3 regions of the Mycobacterium sp. E2699 genome follow, and region 3 is predicted to be linked to each of the others. Evidence: riboswitches for the same ligand, from Rfam matches in the RefSeq annotation. Region 3 holds a riboswitch; each other region holds the start of a gene.
The links. Region 3 has a riboswitch for magnesium ahead of A5696_RS22125 (PE family protein). Riboswitches for the same ligand answer to the same signal wherever they lie in the genome.

Region 1 (6,455 bases), on a different contig from region 3:
GAAGGACCGCACGGTGGTGATGGATTCGCGCACCATCGGCATACCGCTGAGTTCGCCCGAGGGATACAAGATCACGGCGCAGTACGCCGTCCGGGTCACCTGGAGCGGTGTGTATGTGCACTCGGCCCCGTGGTCGGTCGACTCACAGGGCCACGCCAACGTCAGCCATGGATGCATCAACCTGAGCCCCGACAACGCGGCGTGGTATTTCAATCAGGTCAACGTCGGCGACCCCATCCAGGTCGTGGCCTGACGCCTTCGGGCAAGCCCTAGCCGGGCAACCCGCTTTTGATCGCGGCGTCCTGCTTGCGCCCGACGTCGGTCGCGATGGCCGGATCGATCGGATCGTTGGGCGCGCTGTCGAATTCGATGTTGACCACGGCCTTGCCCTCGCTGAACAGCAACACGGTGACTGCTTGGGAGTTGTCGGGCGAATTACCGGAGATCATGAAGCCGTTGGAGCCGACATCGACGGGCTGCCACGTGCCGCTGACCTTGCCCGCATAGTTGGCCTTGGTGTTTTCGATTCCCGCCTTGGCCACCTCGGGATCGGCGACGATGAGGATGGTGTCGCCGATCCGGCGGCTGTTGTCGGGGTTGGCGAAAAGCTGTGCGACGCCCGCCGCGTTGTTCGGGTTCAGCACGGGCGGCTGCGGGGTCTTGAAGTCCCCGCCGATGTCACTGGCCTTGATCAGCAGCGAACTGTAATCGGTGGGCTGACCCTGCGACGGAGCCGTCACCGTGCCCGAACCGCTCGACGAAGTGGCAGCGCCCGAAGACGACGTCGTCGAGGAGGAGGGCGACGAGTTCTTCTGGTCATTGCCGCAGCCGGTGACCACGGCACCGACCGCGACGGTGGCGACCAGCCAGCCGCCGACGGTGATCCGAGCGAGATCCATGGCGTTCCTTCCGCGTCTATCCACAGTCCGCGGCGCCTGACGCTACTGCGAAATGCCGGCAGGAACAAGGCCTGCGCCGGTCAAACGGCCGGCCCAGGTTGGCGGCCTATGCTGGCCGGAGCAAGGGCGATCCGGGGAGGGAGACGACATGACGGCTGGGGTGGCGCGTGCCGTACGGTTCGACCGTTACGGGGGCCGTGACGTCTTGTACGTGGCGAATGTGGAGATGCCTTCGCCCGGCCCGGGTGAGGTGGTGGTCGAGGTACGCGCCGCCGGGATCAATCCCGGCGAGGCCGCCATCCGAACCGGGGCGCTGCACGAGATGTTCCCAGCCACCTTCCCGTCCGGGCAGGGCAGCGATCTCGCCGGGGTCGTGACAGCCGTCGGACCCGGAGTGACCCGGTTTTCCGTCGGCGACGAGGTGCTGGGGTTCAGCTTCCGCCGATCCAGCCACGCCACCCACACCGCCGTTCCGGTGGATCAGCTGATCCGCAGGCCAAGCCAAATGAGTTGGGAAACAGCAGGTTCGCTGTACGTGGTCGGCGTCACGGCGTACGCCGCCGTGCGCGCGGTCGACCCGCAACCGGGCGAGACGGTCGCCGTTTCGGCGGCCGCGGGCGGCGTCGGCAGCCTGGCCGTGCAACTGCTGACCCTGCGCAAGGCGCGGGTGCTGGGCATCGCGGGTCCCGGCAACTTCGACTGGCTGCGCGCCCACGGCGTCACCCCCGTCGCCTACGGCGACGGGCTGGCCGATCGCCTGCGGGAGGCCGCACCGAACGGAATCGACGCGTTCATCGACCTGTTCGGCCCCGAGTACGTCCAGCTCGCTGTGGATCTCGGCGTCGCGCCCGAGCGCATCGACACGATCATCGCGTTCCAGAAAGCCGGCGAGGTCGGCGCCAAGACCGAAGGCAGCGCCGACGCGTCGACAACCGAGGTGCTCGCCGAGATGGCCGACCTGATCGTCACCGGCGCCATCGAGTTCGAGGTCGCGGCCAGCTATCCGCTGGACCGGGTCGCCGACGCCTACGAAGAGCTCGAGAAGCGGCACACCCGCGGCAAAATCGTTCTGCTGCCCCAAGGTTCACAGTGAGGCAGCCGGTCCGACCACAGCGATCTCGATGACCTTGATGATGACGAACACGATGGCCAAGACCAGGTAGCCACGCAGCGTCAACAGTCCCGCCCGGCGGAGTGGCGACATCGTCGGACGCTCCAGACCGGCGAGGTTGGGGGTTTGCCAGTTCGCACGGTCCTCTCGGCGCAAGGCACGCTGCTCGGCCCTGGTGAGCGACCGGGCATCGTCGATCTCATCGACCTGCTCGGGATCCAGACCATCGCCGAAGCGCTGCACGATGGCTTCCGCCTCACGCCGATCGCTGGACCGCCGACCCGCGACGATGGCGGCCGCGCCGCCGACGATTCCGACCACCGCGCCGATTGCGAGGCCTGCCTCGATGGCGGCGGTTGGCAGATTCTTGAAGAACGTCGTCGCCGTCAACGCCAGCGACAACAGGACCAGAGACCACACGATGGTCCACGCGATGATGTTCTGGCGCACCGTGTTTATCCACGGCCCCAGCACTGCGCGGTCGTTGCAGAGCAAGACCAGAAACACCGTCGCCGAGGGCAGCAAGACACCGGCCAGCGCCTGCACGCCCTGGGTCACCAGGCCCAGCACGTGATCGGGGCTGAAGGCGACCGCAGCGGAAACCCCGAGCAGCAATGCGTATCCGCCGTAGAACAGCGGGGCCTCGGTGAGCTTCCAGTGCAGTGAGTGTCGCCTGCCCATCGCGTCACCGATGGCGTAAGTCGTGGAAAGCCCGATGGCGTTGGCCCCGATCAGCGACGCGTCCAGTAGGATGATCGCGAACAGCACCGCCACCGGCTTGCCCAGGTGGTCTCGCAGACTGGTCGCAACCGCACCCGCGTCGGTGAAGTTGCCGACGTCGGTGGTTCCCGCCAAACCGAAGGCGGTCACGGCCATCAGCGCAGTCGCGCCGGCCATGACCACGACGATTCCGATGACCAAATCGGCTCGGGCGTAAGGGATCCAGCGCGCCGTAATGCGCTTGTCCACGACGTTGGACTGCTGGAAGAACAATTGCCAGGGGGCCACCGTGGTGCCGACGATCGCAACGGTCAACAACAGCACGGTGGAGTTGAGCCCGCCCGGGAACTGCGGTACCAGTCCGCCGGCGGTTGCCTTCAGGGAGGGATGCACCATCAGCACCATCGGGACGATGAGCACGTTGACAGCGATCAGCAGGAACATCAGTCCTTCCCATCGCCGAAACGACCCCCCGGCCACGACGGCGAACAACAACACGGCAGCGGCGGGGATGGCGATGATCTTGGGGCAGCCCAAAAATCCGAGCGCCAGCGAGACGCCGATGAATTCGGTGACGATCGTCAGGGCGTTGAGGATCAGCAGATCACCGATGCTGAACGCGCCCCAGAACTTGCCGAACCGCTCGAAGATCAAGCGGGCGTGGCCCACCCGGCTGACCGCTCCCAATCGCAGCACCATTTCCTGGTTGACGTAGAGCACGGGGATCAGCAGCGCCAACGTCCACAACAGCCCCATCCCGTAGTTTTGGCCGGCCTGCGCATAGGTCGCGACGCCGCCGGCGTCGTTGTCGCCCACCATCACGATCAGCCCGGGGCCGGTGATGACCGCCAGGGTCCGCAGGCGGCGCCAACGCCCACTGAAAGCGTCGAAGCCGCCGGTGCCATCGCGCCGGATTCGGCCGAACGCGCCGACGATGTCGCCGGTGTGCGCCGAGTCCAATACCGCCTGGCCGGCGCCGTCGGAGCCTGGAGGCGGAGCCACTGCTCCGCCGCGACTGAATGCGGCGCGCAAGCCGCCACGATGCTGGGTCGGGGTCGAAGTCATAGGAGTCCGGCTCTCTCAAGTGGATTGGTGGGAGACCGCGATAGCCGGCCAGTCACCCGGCGACGGGCGCAGTGCCCGCCACCGGGCGGCCGGCGGGGCCGATCACCGACGGCCGTCCGCGCTGCCCGACGGGTGCCCGCCGAGCGACGCCGTGATTACCGCGATAGGCATCCGCGACACATACAGGTTGGCCCGCTCCTGGGGAGTCAGTGCGGTCCGCATGTGCAACTTGTTCGCAAGCAGCCGCGCCGAACGCAGCAACGCTTCTCTGCGTCCACCGGTGTGACCGGTGACACGCTGTGTAACAACAAAAACCATGATCTTCTCCTGTCGCAGGTCCGATCGGTTCGTGGCATGCGCGGCGACCCCGGAAAACCGCGTTGCGACGCGCGGGGTCAGACGGAAGCCCGAAAACTCAGGCGGCAGAAGGAATGCCGGAACCGGGTCGGGACAAGACGGATTTCGGATAGGGACTGTCGCCGGGACTCATCTCGCCCTCACCTCCTCACGGCCGGGACACACGCGGGTGTCGTCACATTCACCTGAACGGGAGAGGCTCGAATCACCGGCGGCAGAGCGCCGATGGCACCCCTCTCGTTCGGAGCTTTGGCACTGCACGGCGTATCCGGATTTAGCCGACGGTCGCGATCCGGAAGCCACTTGGGCTCAACCCTTGGGTCCGGGAAGAGCTGTCCTGACCCGGGGCGTCTCTCGACGTTCGGGGTCAGTGGCCTGTATCCGTGCAGACGCCTCACCTACCGAGGTGCTTGCCCGTCCATCTTGCCCGAGGCCCGCGAGCTCGTCAAACTCGTTTACGCAACCTTGACGTGGGTTTGCGTTAACCGGCGCCCACCGGGGCCGTCCTTCGTTCCATCGGTCGAGGCCTACCCTCGACGGCATGGCCAATACTTTGCAGGCGCCCAACGTCGCGACGCTCCTCGACCGGATGTACGCCGAAACGAAAGATCAGATGTCGCGGTTGCGCGAGATGCACGGTGATTTCGACCGCCCGATGAGCGCGCAAGAGCGCGCCGACGCCATGAGCGAGTTCTACATCCCGGTCACACCGGAAGCCGGCCGCCTGCTGTATGCCCTGGTGCGCGCGACCCGGCCGGCGACGATCGTCGAGTTCGGCATGTCCTTCGGAATCTCCGCGGTGCACCTGGCGTCGGCGGTGCGCGACAACGGCACCGGGCGGGTGGTGACCACCGAGCTCAGCGCCCCCAAGATCGCCGCGGCCAGGCGGACATTCGCCGAGACCGGTCTGGATGACGTGATCACCATCCTCGAGGGGGACGCGCTGATCACGCTGGCCGAGCTGGACGGGCCCGTTGATTTCGTGCTTCTCGACGGCTGGAAGGACCTCTACCTGCCGGTGATCGAACTGCTCGAACCGCGCCTGACGACGGGCGCGTTGGTCATCGCCGACAATGCCAGCGCCGAGGACACCCGACCCTATCTCGACCGGGTGCGCGACCCGGGCAACGGCTACGTGAGCTTCAACTTTGCCGTCCGGGAAAGCGACAGCATGGAAATCAGCTGCCGCACGGGCGATTAGGGTCAGCGCAGGGATTCCTCGAGCCACGGCGTCAGCCATTTCACGCCTTCTGGGGTGAGGTGGACGCCATCGCTGCGCACCTTGATGCCGTCGACCTTGGCGGTGTAGACGCCGTCGGGGCACAGCTTCTTGTTCAGGTCGAGGATCCGGACATTCGGGTGGTGGGCAACGGTCCTGCGCAGCATGGCGTTCCACAGGTTGACGCGGTCGGGTTGGTCCTCCGGATAAAGGCGGCCGTCCGGCTTTTCGCCGTCCCGGCTGTAGGGCACGGTGGCCACCACCACGCGAACGCCAGTGGCGCCCACGATGTTCAGTGCGCGTTCGAGTTCGCCGTTGAGGTAGGCGTCGAAGGTGGGGTCGCCGATGTGCGTCCACTGGCCCTCGTTGACGCGGTCGACCGTTTCCCACCGGCCGATGATCAACAGCGCGACGTCAGGCTGGTCCTGGCTCATCTGCGCCGACCATCGGATGGGCCAGCCGTCGCATTCCGGCCGCTGCTCGAGGGTTTGGCCGATGTACCGGTACGGGGTCCCGCGCACCAGGCTGCAGCCGATGACCGTGTGGTCCAGAAAGGCGAATCCCGGCGTGGGCGGCAGGTAGTGCATCCACGTCCACCCGATCGAATCACCGAACACCGAAACCGTGAAGGGCCGGCGCGGATCGCGCGGCGCGGGCCGGCTACCGGCGGGCGGTGAGGGCGAGACCGCGGCGACGGCCGACACCCCCGGTGGCAGGCCCGCCTCGCGCAGACCGGGCCCGGTTCCCACCGGAATGACCAACAGCGTCACCGCAGCGGCGCTGGCCACGGTGGCCGCCGCCAGCGGCAACAGGGGCACCCGCGCCGGCCGCCAGCGCCGGATCGGCTGCTCGACCAGCCACCACGACGCGGCGGCGACCGCCACGGTGGCAGCGCACCGGGCGGCGAACAGCGGCAACCCCGACCATCCGGTGCGTTCGCCGTTGAGCGCCAAGAAGATTGGCCAGTGCCACAGGTAGACGCCGTAGGAGATGGTGCCCAGCCACACCAGGGGGCGCAGGGCGAGGATGCGGGCAACAACGCCGCGCTGTTCCATCGCCACCGGCGCGACCACGAGGACCGAAG
Region 2 (6,455 bases), on a different contig from region 3:
AATTACACGGCGACACAACGGTTCTCATCGAGCTCGTCACCGCGATCGGCGCGTGGCGAATGGTCGCGTCGATCCTGCACAGCCTCCAGGTTCCGTTGGAAGAGGGGGTGTCCAGCTGGCCGCCGGACGGCCGGTCGCCTCACGATTGACTTATCAGTCGCCTAACTCTTAGCGTCGGGCAATGCGAACCAGGGTCGCCGAAATGCTGGGGGTCGAATTTCCGATCTGCGCCTTCAGCCACTGCCGCGACGTCGTCGCCGCGGTCACCAACGCGGGCGGGTTCGGGGTGCTCGGGGCTGTCGCGCACAGCCCCCAGCGTCTGCAGAACGAGCTGACCTGGATCGAGGAGCAGACGGGCGGCAAGCCCTACGGGGTCGACCTGCTGCTGCCACCCAAGTACGTCGGCGCCGAGCAGGGCGGAATCGACGCCCAACAGGCCCGTGGGCTGCTGCCCGAGGAGCACCGCGCGTTCGTGGAGGACATCCTGTCCCGCTACGGCGTCGCGCCGCCCGCCGAGGAGCCCCGGGCCTCGTCAGGCGGCCTCAACATCTCGCCCAAGGGGTACGAACCGCTGCTGGACGTCGCCTTCGCCCACAACATCCGGCTGATCGCCAGCGCGCTCGGGCCCCCGCCCGCCGACCTCGTCGAGCGCGCCCACCAGCACGACGTCCTGGTGGCCGCGCTGGCGGGCACCACCGGCCACGCGCGGCGGCACGCGGCCGCGGGTGTCGACCTGATCGTCGCGCAGGGCACCGAGGCCGGCGGCCACACCGGCGAGGTGGCGACCATGGTGCTGGTGCCCGAGGTGGTGGATGCCGTCGCGCCGGTTCCCGTCCTGGCCGCCGGGGGGATCGCCCGCGGCCGGCAGGTGGCCGCGGCCCTGGCGCTGGGCGCCGAAGGGGTGTGGTGCGGATCGGTGTGGCTGACCACCGAAGAGGCCGAGACGGTTCCCGTCGTCAAGGAGAAGTTCCTGGCGGCGAGCTCGTCGGACACGGTGCGATCCCGGTCGATGACCGGCAAGCCGGCGCGGATGCTGCGCACCGCCTGGACCGACGAGTGGGCCCGCCCGGACACTCCCGATCCCCTCGGCATGCCGCTGCAGACCGCCCTCGTCACCGGCGCGCAGGTGCGTATCAACCAGGCCGCCACCCATCCCGGTTCCGAGGCGCGCGAGCTGGCCACCTACTTCGTCGGCCAGGTGGTCGGCTCGCTGGACAAGGTGCGCCCGGTGCGCTCGGTGGTGCTGGACATGGTGGAGGAGTTCATCGACACGATCGGCCGGCTCGACGGTCTGGTCGATACGTGACCGGCGCCGCCGCGTGGTCAGCGCCGATTTCGTGGCGGCGCGGGTGTTGGAACGGGCCGACCCTGGCTGAATGCTGTGTGCGCGCGTAATAAACGCATAAAGATTGAGTGACAAGGCGCACACCGCGTTGACCGGGTCATAGCCGTCGTGCATGATCGGTCGCGTATGCACCTCGTTAGGTGAGGCGTCTACACGAATACAGGCCACTGACCCCGAACGTCCAAAGACGCCCCGGGTCAGGACAGCTCCTCCCGGCTTAAGGGTTGAGCCCAGGTGGCTTCCGGAATATCGGACACGTCGTGTAGTGCCAAAGCTCTGACGAGAGGGGTGCGGATCTCCGGCGGTCGCCGGTTTCTGGACTCCTTGTGGTGCGCGTGGATCGTGCGGACAACCGCACGCGTCGTGACGTCGAGGAGGTGAGGGACGTATGAGTTCCAGCGACAGTCCGGATCGAAGTCCGGGCAGTGTTCCGTCCCGATCCGACCTCCGGCGCGAAGTTCGCGGTTAGCCAATCGCCTTCGCGGCCAAGCACTCTCGGATCGGAACCACAACGGGATGGGACACGTCAGTCCAATCAGCGCTCGTTTGGGATTCCCGCCAGGAGGCGATCATGACCGCAGTTCTGCACGACGAAGTAGTAACCGTAGCGCCCGCCCGCAAGCTGACGGTGGTGCGCGACGCGACCCCGGCCCCCGCCCCCAAGAAGGCCGTGCGCCGGGCCGAGAGCCGGACCATCGTCATCAGCGACCCGCTGGTGGACGGCGCCGCGCACTTCTTGGCCGTTGGCGTGCGTCACGTGTACGCCGCCCTGTGGCGGGCCGGTGTGCTCGAGGTCCGGGCGTAGTGGGCACCATCGATGCTCCGAGGGGCTACCCGGCCGCAGGTCTTGCCTGAGGCCAGGTGGCCCCTTGGAGTGCGGCATCCGTAGAATCGACGCAGTGGCATCGATCCGGCGATCACCGGGGAGCCTTCGGAAGAACGGCCGGCACGGCTCAGTAGAACCGAACGGGTAGGCCCGTCACAGCCTGCATCGAGCGGTCGCGCGACAGCGCGGCAAGCGGGGTGGTACCGCGGCGCTCGCGCACCGTGCGCGTCGTCGTCCCCGGCCAGAGCAGGACGGCCACAGGAGACGACACACATCGTGACCGAGAACGCTGACGTCAAGGCGTATCCGAAGCCGGGGGCGCCGGACTTTCCGGCGCTCGAGCTGGAGGTCCTCGACTACTGGGCCCGTGACGACACCTTCCGGGCCAGCATCGCCCGCCGCGACGGCGCCCCGGAGTACGTGTTCTACGACGGGCCGCCGTTCGCCAACGGGCTGCCCCACTACGGCCACCTGCTCACCGGGTACGTCAAGGACATCGTCCCGCGCTACCGCACCATGCGCGGCTACAAGGTGGAGCGCCGCTTCGGCTGGGACACCCACGGGCTGCCCGCCGAGCTCGAAGTCGAGCGCCAGCTGGGCATCAACGACAAATCGCAGATCGACGACATGGGCATCGCCGCGTTCAACGAGGCCTGCCGCGAATCGGTGTTGCGTTACACCGACGAGTGGCAGGCCTACGTCACGCGGCAGGCGCGCTGGGTCGACTTCGACAACGACTACAAGACGCTCGATCCGTCCTACATGGAGTCGGTGATCTGGGCGTTCAAACAGCTGTGGGACAAGGGCCTGGCCTACGAGGGCTACCGGGTGCTGCCGTATTGCTGGCGCGACGAAACCCCGCTGTCCAACCACGAATTGCGGATGGACGACGACGTCTACCAGAGCCGCCAGGACCCGGCGCTGACCGTGGGATTCAAGGTGGTCGGCGGGGCGTTGGATGGGGCCTACCTGTTGGTGTGGACCACCACCCCGTGGACCCTGCCGTCGAACCTTGCGGTGGCCGTCAACCCCGAGGTGAGTTACGTGCAGGTACGGGTGGGGGAGCGGCGGTTCGTGCTGGCCGAGGCCCGGCTGGCCGGCTATGCCCGCGAATTCGGTGAAGAGCCCGAGGTGCTCGGCACGCTTTCGGGCGCCGAGCTGTTGGGCATGCGCTACCTGCCGCCGTTCCCGTATTTCATGGACAGCCCCAAGGCTTTTCAGGTGCTGGCGGGCGAGTTCGTCACCACCGAGGACGGCACCGGGATCGTGCACATGGCGCCGGCCTACGGCGAGGACGACATGGCGGTCTGCGACGCGGCGGGCATCGCGCCGGTGACCCCGGTGGATTCCAAAGGCCGCTTCGACGCGACCGTCCCGGACTACCAGGGGCAGCGGGTCTTCGACGCCAACCCGAACATCATCCGGGATCTGAAGAACGGCACCGGCCCGGCGGCGGCGAACGGCGCGGTGCTGGTCCGCCACGAGACGTACGAGCACCCGTATCCGCACTGCTGGCGGTGCCGCAACCCGCTGATCTACCGGGCGGTGTCGTCGTGGTTCGTCGCGGTCACCGAATTCCGGGACCGCATGGTCGAACTCAACCAGCAGATCACCTGGTACCCCGAACACGTCAAGGACGGCCAGTTCGGCAAGTGGCTGCAGGGCGCCCGGGACTGGTCCATCTCGCGAAACCGCTACTGGGGCACGCCAATTCCGGTGTGGAAGTCCGACGATCCCGCCTACCCGCGCGTCGACGTCTACGGCAGCCTCGACGAGCTGGAGCGCGACTTCGGGGTGCGGCCCACCAATTTGCACCGGCCCTACATCGACGAGCTGACGCGGCCCAACCCCGACGACCCCACCGGCCGCAGCACGATGCGGCGCATCCCCGACGTGCTCGACGTGTGGTTCGACTCGGGCTCGATGCCGTACGCCCAGGTGCACTACCCGTTCGAGAACGGCGAGTGGTTCTTGGGCGGGGCGGCGGGAGAGCCCGAAGCCCACTACCCGGGCGACTTCATCGTCGAGTACATCGGCCAGACCCGCGGCTGGTTCTACACGCTGCACGTGCTTGCCACCGCGCTGTTCGACCGTCCCGCGTTCAAAACCTGTGTGGCGCACGGGATCGTGCTGGGTTCAGACGGCCAGAAGATGAGCAAGTCGCTGCGCAACTACCCGGACGTCTCCGAGGTGTTCGACCGCGACGGCTCCGACGCCATGCGGTGGTTCCTGATGGCCTCGCCGATCCTGCGCGGCGGCAACCTGATCGTCACCGAGCAGGGCATCCGCGACGGCGTACGCCAGGTGCTGCTGCCCTTGTGGAACGCCTACAGCTTCCTGGCTTTGTATGCGCCGAAAGTCGGTGCCTGGCGCACCGATTCGACCAATGTGCTGGACCGCTACATCCTGGCCAAGCTGGCCGAGCTGCGTGCGGACCTGACCGAGTCGATGGAGACCTGCGACATCTCCGGGGCCTGCGAGCAGCTGCGCCAGTTCACCGAGGCGCTGACGAACTGGTATGTGCGACGGTCGCGTTCGCGGTTCTGGGAGGAAGACGCCGACGCCATCGACACCCTGCACACCGTGCTGGAGGTGACGGCCCGGTTGGCGGCGCCGTTGCTCCCGTCGGTCACCGAGATCATCTGGCGGGGGTTGACGTCCGGGCGTTCGGTGCACCTGACCGACTGGCCCGACGCGGACGCCGTTCCAGCCGATCCCGATCTGGTCGCCGCGATGGACCAGGTGCGGGAAGTCTGCTCGGCCGCGTCGTCGCTGCGCAAGGCCAAGAAGCTGCGGGTGCGCCTGCCGCTGCCGAAACTGACCGTGGCGGTTGAGAATCCGCGGCGGCTGGAGCCGTTTGTCGACCTGATCGCCGACGAGCTCAACGTCAAGCGCGTCGAGCTCACCGACGCCATCGACACCTACGGCTCCTTCGAGCTCACCGTCAACGCGCGGGTGGCCGGGCCGCGGCTGGGCAAGGATGTGCAGGCCGCCATCAAGGCGGTGAAGGCCGGTGCGGGAGTCGTCAACCCCGACGGCACCCTGACCGCGGGCCCCGCCGTGCTGCAGCCCGACGAGTACAGCTCCCGCCTGGTGGCGGCCGACCCGGACTACACCGCCGCGCTGCCCGACGGGGCGGGGCTGGTGGTGCTGGACGGCACGGTGACCCCCGAGCTGGAGGCGGAGGGCTGGGCCAAGGACCGGATCCGCGAGCTGCAGGAGCTGCGCAAGTCGACCGGGCTGGACGTGTCCGACCGCATCTCCGTGGTGATGTCGGTGCCCGCCGAGCGGGCCGACTGGGCGCGCACGCACGCCGACCTCATCGCCGGGGAGATCCTCGCGACGAGCTTCGAGTTCGGCGAGCCCGCCGACGGCGCGGAGATCGGCGACGGCGTCCGGGTGACGATCGCCAAGGTGTGACCGCCTGACCGCGAAAGTGCAACTAGCGACGCGTTTCCCGAGTAGCGGCGTCGGCAGTTGCACTCTCGCGCTGTGTCGGGGGGCGATGGCAGTCTGCGCCCATGGCACAGGGAACACCATTCATCGGCACGCACGCGGTGGACGCGGGCACATTCACGGAACGCGAGCTGCGACGATCGTGCACGCGGATCTATCGCAACGTCTACCAACCGCGTGGCGGCGCTCTGACCGCCAAAGACAGGGCAGTGGCCGCCTGGCTGTGGTCGGGGAAGAAGGCGGTTGTGGCCGAGAATTCAGCGGCTGCACTTCTCGGCGCGGAATGGGTCGATCCCCAGGCGCCGGCGGAACTCATAAGCGATCGCAAACGTCCGCCGCGGTTGATCGTCACCCGGAACGAGTCGCTGCTGGCCGGGGAGGTCACCATCGTCAACGGCGTCCCGGTCACGGCGCCAGCTCGCACCGCGTTCGACCTGGGAAGGCGCTCCGGGCTGGTTCCCGCCGTCATCGCCGTCGATTCGTTGGCCAGGGCCACCGGCCTTCGGGTCGAAGAGACCGAACCGCTGATCGACGCCCACCGTGGCGCTCGGGGTGTGAGACAGCTGCGACAAGTGCTCGCTCTGGTCGACGCGGGCGCAGAATCGCCACAGGAAACTCGCACCAGACTGGCGATCATCTTCGCCGGCTTACCCAGACCGCAAACCCAAATACCGGTGCATAACGAGTGGGGTGCTGCGCTGGCGCGCATCGACATGGGGTGGGAGCAGTGGCGCGTCGGCGTCGAATACGACGGCGCGCAGCACTGGACCGACCCGCGCATTCGTGCCAACGACATCGACCGTGCGGCTGAATTGGAGCGCAGGGGCT
Region 3 (6,455 bases):
GAGGCGGACGTCCGGCTTGGCCTCTCAATGCTGTCGCCGCGCCCGGCCGGCCAGCGCGCGGCGGAAAACCGGCGTGCCCTGGAGCTGGCCAGCATCAGCAACCTCACCAGGGCGCGCCATCTCGGCTGGCTGGCCTACAACCTCGCGATGGACGGACAGGCCCGCGATCTCCGCCGCGCCGTCAGCGACGCGCAGCAAGCCGCGGCCTCGACCGATGACGTGCTGACCGGCGTGCTCGCCGAACTCTCGGTGGCGCTGGCGAACTGCGCCGACGGGCACGCCGGGCGCACCGAGGAGTCCCTCGAGCACCTCGACGCCCTGACGCGCAGCGCGGAACCCGTGGCCGTGCGGCACTTCGCCGCGGTGAACGGCGCCATCCTTCTTGTCACGATCGGCGCCGTCGACGAGGCCGCGACGAGTGTGTTCCAGAGCTTGCAAGTGGCTCGCGCACAACGCAACCAGATGGCGCTTCAGCTACTCACCCAAGTACAGGCACTCATCGATCTGGCCGCCGGGCGATTGGACGCGGCGCGCGCCGCCGTCGAGTCGCTTCCCCCGCGGGAGCGAATGAACTGGACGCGCATCGGGGGCCGGATCGGGCTGATGACGCTGGCCCGGGTCGCAGTGCATACCGACGACCGCCCACTGTTGCGTGAGGTCGCCATTCATGCGCGTGACGCTTATGCGGCGGGCGGGCCCGCCCATCGACGGGAGGGGGTGGCGGCCCTCGCTCATGCTGCATGGCAGCGCGGCCACACCCAGGAGGCGCAGCGCTGGCTTACCGACGACTTCGCACTGCTGCAGGCTCCCGTATGGGCCGTCGACCTCGATCACGTCGTCCTGGCCGCCCGCGTCGCGGCCGCCGCCGGTGACCCCGGGCTGCGCGGACAGGTTTTGCGCGCCGCCGAGTTGCTCGCACGGGAAGGACCTGGGGCGACGTTGTTCAACGCGGTCGCCCAGCACGCGCGCGCCATCCTCGAGCGCAACCCCGACGCGCTGGTCGTGGCGGCCAAGTCGCTGAGCGAGTTGTCCCGGCCGCTGCTGCACGCTGCCGCAGCCGAGGACGCGGGCGCCGAACTGGCACGGACCAACCGCGTCTGGGAGTGCGTCGACCAGCTCGGCGTCGCCTTCGACACTTACGTGCGCTGCGGTGCGATCGCCGATGCCCGTCGAGTCGGCCAAGCCCTGCGCGAACACGGCGTGTCACGTCGGGTGGTGGGCAGGCCACGCCCGCGGACCGGGCTGGACAGCTTAACCGACAGCGAGCTCAAGGTCGCCCACCTGGTCGCGGCCGGCGCCACGAATCGCGGCGTGGCGCAACGTCTTTGCCTGTCCCCGCACACGGTGAACTCTCACCTTCGCAGCGTGTTCGGCAAGCTCGGCATCCGGTCGCGCACCGAGTTGAGCGGGCTCATCGACGGCCCGTCACCGCCGGGCACCAAGGCGTCGTAGCAGCGGTCCGCGCCCAGAAATCGAAGGTCGTCGTCCCGATCCCGGTGGGGCTGTAGCTGACGTACACCGGTTGTCCCAGCTGTCCTGGACCTCCCCGGTACTGCCTGGCAGCAGCGCCCGACCGCAGCCGACGCAATTTTACGTTTTTGCAATAGCGGCGAAATGCTTTGCACAACCTTCGGGTGTCACGATGGCAACGTAGGTGACCCGACATGATGCGGAGAGTTGATGCCGTCTCACGTGAAGATCAAAACGGCGATCGCCGGTTGCGCGTTCGTGGCCGCCTTCGCGGCCGGCGCGGGAAGCGGTGCCGGGTTGAGCAACGCCACACCACTCGCGGCGGGTGAGTCGCCCATTCCCGTGATGGAGCCGCCCACCCCACCACCCGACCCTTCCGAAGCGCCCGGCCCCCCTCTGAAAACCAATCGGGTCCCAGGTGGACGCACTTACCTCGCTCCATCGGAGATACGAGATTAGCGCTGCTGCGCCGGGCTGCGCGGTTCTGAACCCCAATCCGGCTCCGGGTGGGCCGGCGCAACCGTCATGCTCCGCTGCGCCAAACCACTATTCAGGGACTCGTCGCGCAGCCCTGCGGGCCGTAGCCGGCGCGGCGGTCTGGCACCCGTCAAGAAACCGTAAAAATTCAGCTGAAACCATCGCTATCTCGATTATCGCTATGCCAGTCGACTTTGCGGATCATGTTGAGGCACAACCCAATTGGCCAGACCTGGCGAACGGCTACCGGCTGTCGAGCAAGCGAAAAGTTTCTGTTAGCTCGCTGTTTATTTGACTCGGCTTGGCGTTCGGGTGCACCATATGCCATGCAAGCACCTCGCTAGGTGAGGCGTCCGCACGGATATAGGCCACTGACCTCGAACGTCGAAAGACGCCCAGGGTCAGGACAGCTCCTCCCGGATTAAGGGTTGAGCCCAAGTGGCTTCCGGCTCCGATCGAGCCGGATACGCCGTGTGGTGCCGAAGCTCTGACGAGAGGGGTGCCGGGCTCGGTCGCGTTGCCGGGCGCTCATCCCATGTGCAATACGTGGCATCCCCGCATGCCCCGGCCGTGAGGAGGTGGAGCGAAACTGATTCCGAGCGATAAACATCTAACCTGTTCAGGATTCGTCGGCGTTTCGTCTCGACCCGGCCCCGGTGTCGTTTCGGCCTGAATCCTCTTGTAAGAAGCTAGCTCTCGCGTCCAGCGCGCCCGCTGAGACGTGACATCGGTGTGCGCCTTGGCGCGCCCGCAGCCCAAGCCCTGCTTATCCGCGTGAGGAGAGTTCCGATGGTTTTTGTCACTGCGCAACCGGAATCGCTGGCCGCCGCCGCCAGCCGTTTGCAGGCGATCGGGTCGGCGCTGGCCGCCCAGAGCGCTTCAACCGCAACCCCGATGACCGGCGTGGTGCCCGCGGCCGCCGACGAGGTATCGCTCGTAACCGCGGCAAAGTTCGCCGTTCACGGCCAGACGTTTCAGGCGCTGAGCGCTCAAGCCACCGAGATGCACGAGAAGTTCGTTGCCACGTTGCTGAGCAGCGCCGGATCGTACGCGGCGACGGAGGCCGTCAACGCCGCCGCGGCGCAGTGAATTCCCAAGGGGGAGAACAATGATCGACTTTGCGGCGCTACCGCCGGAGATAAACTCGGCCCGAATGTATTCCGGCCCCGGGTCGGGGCCCATGCTCGCCGCTGCAACGGCGTGGAACACGATGGCCGCTGAAATGCGTTCCGCGGTGGCCGCCTATGGCTCTGTGCTGTCGGAGCTGACCAGCGAGAGCTGGCTCGGACCGTCATCGATCTCCATGGCCGCCGCAGCGGCGCCGTACCTCGAGTGGATGAGCACTACCGCCACCCAGGCCGAGCAGGCCGGGACCCAAGCTCAATCGGCCGCGACCGCCTACGAATCGGCGTTCACCATGACGGTGCCGCCCCCGGTCATCGCGGCCAACCGGGCCCAACTCGCGGCGCTGGTGGCCACCAACGTGTTCGGGCAGAACACACCGGCTATCGCGGCCACCGAGGCCCAATACGCCGAAATGTGGGCACAAGACGCCGCAGCGATGAACGGCTACGCCGGCGCATCGGACGTTGCGTCGGATTTGACGCCGCTGAGCCCGCCGCGGTCCACGACCAACCCAGACGGAATGGCCAACCAGGCCAACGCCGTTGCCCAGGCCGCCCAGACGCCGGCCGGAACGGCGCAGTCGATATTGTCGTCGGCGACATCGAGCAACCCCGGCAGCGTCATCGGGTGGCTGGAAAGCCTGCTGGCCACAGGTTCCGACCCGTCATCGCCGTTTTATGGACTGGCGCAGTTCCTCAACGGGTCATCCAACTCGTCGCTGTGGAGCTTCTTCAACAGCAGCTTCGTCAGCACCGGTGTTGTCAACGGAGCGCTCGCCGGCGGCCCGTTCAACCCGCAGTTCATCCTGGGTACCGTCGCGGGGTTCAACTACCTGTTCCCCAAGGCGGCGGCGGCGTCGGCGGATGCGGGCGCCGCCGCTTCGGCGGAAGGCTCGCTGGCGTCCGCGGGCCTTCCCGGCCTGGGCGCGGCCGCGTCGGCTGGGATAGGTCATGCCAACCTGGTCGGCGCGCTGTCGGTGCCGAAGAGTTGGGCCTCCGCGGCAAACATCACCCCGGCCGCAACAGCCACGCCCGCGACCGGCCTCAGCGATATCGGATCGGGTGGGGCCGGGGGGCCCGGGGCCTTCGCCGGGCCGATGGCGACGACGGCCAAGCGCCTGCGCCGCGCCATTCCGAAGTACGGGTTCCGACCCGTCGTCATGCCACGCCCACCGGCCGCCGGTTGACAGGAGAGGTGCTTGTGATGATCGACTTTGCAACATTGCCGCCCGAAATCAACTCGGCAAGAATGTATTCCGGCCCCGGGTCGGCATCGATGGTGGCCGCGGCCGGCGCTTGGAACGCCCTGGCCGCTGAAATGCGTTCCGCGGCGGCCACTTACGGCGCCGTGGTGGCGGGGTTGACCAGCGAAAGCTGGTTCGGGCCGTCGTCGATGCAGATGACGGCAGCCGTCGCGCCCTACCTGGAGTGGCTCAGCGCCACCGCCACCCAGGCCGAGCAGACCGGCACGCAAGCCAACGCCGCCGCGGCCGCCTACGAGTCGGCGTTTGCGGCGACGGTGCCCCCGGCGGTCGTCGCGGCCAACCGCGTTCAGCTGTCGAATCTGACGGCGACGAATGTCTTCGGGCAGAACACCGCGGCGATCGCGGCGACCGAGGCCCAGTACGCGGAAATGTGGGCACAGGATGCCGCCGCGATGAACGGCTACGCCAGCGCCTCGAGCGCGGCGACACAGTTGACGCCGTTCACCGCTCCGCAATCGGCCACCAATTACGGCGGCGCGGCCAACCAGTCCAACGCGGTTACCCAGGCGGCCGGCACATCGGCCGCGGCTACTCAGTCGGCCACGCAGTCACCACTTCAAAGCGTCATCTCACAGCTGCAACGCATCGTGGCGCCCGGGTCAAACCAGGACACCACCGGGCTTTCCGGGATCCTCAACGATCTGAGCGGGTCCAACGGTGCGCTGCTGGGAGGCAGCGTCTCCAATGCCTCGATCGCCAACTTCACCAACGCATTCACGACCAGCGGACTGATCAACCCGACGTCGATGATCGATTCCGCGACGGCCTACAGCTTCCTCTACGCGCCGGACACCGCGGCCGGCGCCGCGGCGGCGGACGCGCCGAGCGTGGCGGCCGGCCTTGGTTCGGCGGAGCCGGTGGCAGCGACCGGCCTGCCGGGCCTGGCCACCGCGGAGATGGCGCGCGCGAATCTGGTGGGCTCCCTGTCGGTACCGCCGGCGTGGGGCGACACCGGAGCGACCATCAGCCCCGTTGTATCGACGACCCAACTCGGCGCAGGGGCCTACCAGAGCATCGGTGCCACCCCGATGGTCATGGAAGACGTTGGGCCCGCGGGTATCCCGGGCGTGCCGCTGGGGGGAATGGGGGCCACGGCCGACGACGAGTTCAGCGCACCCATCTACGGGTTTCGCCCGCGCATCCTGGGTCGCCCCCCGGCCGCGGGCTAGCCGCACACCTTTGGAGGCCGGCCGTGAGCATGAGAAGTCGCATTGGCGCCGCCATCGCTACCGCGATCGCCATCGCGGTTGTGGCGCACCGAGCGCGCCGGGGCGCACCGCCAAGCAACGGCGCCGGCCCGAGCGCATTCAACAACTTGAGCGACGGGTCCGCTCTGGCCGACGCGATAAATCGGGGAATCGAGGACGGATTGGCGGGACGCAACGAGCCAAGCGCCATTGGTAGTGCCAGGAGGAACAAATGAGCACATCGGACAGGGCGTCGGAGTCCCGCAACGGGTTGCCCGTGATCGACCTTTCGCAGGTGCTGGGCGCGCCGGTGCTGTCCCGGTCCGGCGAAGCCGTGGGCCGGGTCGAGGACGTCATCGTTCGGCTGCGCGGGGTCGACGACTATCCGCTGGTCACCGGGATCGTGGCCGGGGTCGGCGGGCGACAGGTGTTCATCGGTAGCCAGGCCATCGACGAGTTTGCGGCGGAGCGAATTCTCTTGGTAAGAAACAAGGTTGACCTTCGCGGTTTTGAGCGCCGCGACGGTGAGGTGCTGTTGCGCGCCGATGTGCTGGGGCACCGGCTGATCGACGTGGCGGCCGTGGAATTGGTACGCGCCTATGACGCCAGACTTGAAGACACCGGAGCCGGGTGGGTACTCACCCGGATCGACACCCGCCGGCCCCCAAGGTTTTTCGGGCTGATCAAGGGATCCGGCGGCCAGGCGCCTCGGGATTGGAAGGCATTCGAGCCGCTGATCGGCCACGTCCGCTCCGATTCGATACGTCGCCACTGGGGACGGGTCGGCGGCTTCAAACCGGCCGAGATCGCCGATCTGATCGAAGTGGCCGATAAGGCCGAGGGCGGCGAAATCCTCGACCGGGTCCGCAGCGACCCGGAGCTGGAGGCCGACGTGTTCGAGGAGCTGGACCCCGAGAAGGCGAGCCGCCTTT

Region 1: it holds a riboswitch for magnesium, as region 3 does, so the genes downstream of both, A5696_RS27870 (hypothetical protein) here and A5696_RS22125 (PE family protein) in region 3, are expected to answer to the same signal.
Region 2: it holds a riboswitch for magnesium, as region 3 does, so the genes downstream of both, A5696_RS05310 (Rv1535 family protein) here and A5696_RS22125 (PE family protein) in region 3, are expected to answer to the same signal.

Annotation. Positions count from the first base shown of each region.
Region 1 covers NZ_LZJH01000147.1:199,325-205,779, forward strand. Annotated here, with positions in the region: gene A5696_RS26205 (L,D-transpeptidase family protein) at 1-253, shown strand, start outside; gene A5696_RS26210 (hypothetical protein) at 270-899, opposite strand; gene A5696_RS26215 (NADP-dependent oxidoreductase) at 1,048-1,992, shown strand; gene A5696_RS26220 (NRAMP family divalent metal transporter) at 1,984-3,795, opposite strand; gene A5696_RS27870 (hypothetical protein) at 3,898-4,113, opposite strand; M-box (ykoK) riboswitch at 4,378-4,565, opposite strand; gene A5696_RS26225 (O-methyltransferase) at 4,694-5,353, shown strand; gene A5696_RS26230 (acyltransferase family protein) at 5,356-6,455, opposite strand, start outside.
Region 2 covers NZ_LZJH01000036.1:870-7,324, reverse strand. Annotated here, with positions in the region: gene A5696_RS05320 (carboxymuconolactone decarboxylase family protein) at 1-149, shown strand, start outside; gene A5696_RS05315 (nitronate monooxygenase family protein) at 182-1,306, shown strand; M-box (ykoK) riboswitch at 1,471-1,640, shown strand; gene A5696_RS05310 (Rv1535 family protein) at 1,917-2,150, shown strand; gene ileS (isoleucine--tRNA ligase) at 2,448-5,591, shown strand; gene A5696_RS05300 (DUF559 domain-containing protein) at 5,693-6,455, shown strand, end outside.
Region 3 covers NZ_LZJH01000126.1:129,514-135,968, reverse strand. Annotated here, with positions in the region: gene A5696_RS22130 (LuxR family transcriptional regulator) at 1-1,452, shown strand, start outside; M-box (ykoK) riboswitch at 2,277-2,453, shown strand; gene A5696_RS22125 (PE family protein) at 2,737-3,036, shown strand; gene A5696_RS22120 (PPE family protein) at 3,056-4,258, shown strand; gene A5696_RS22115 (PPE family protein) at 4,276-5,505, shown strand; gene A5696_RS22110 (magnesium transporter MgtE N-terminal domain-containing protein) at 5,756-6,455, shown strand, end outside.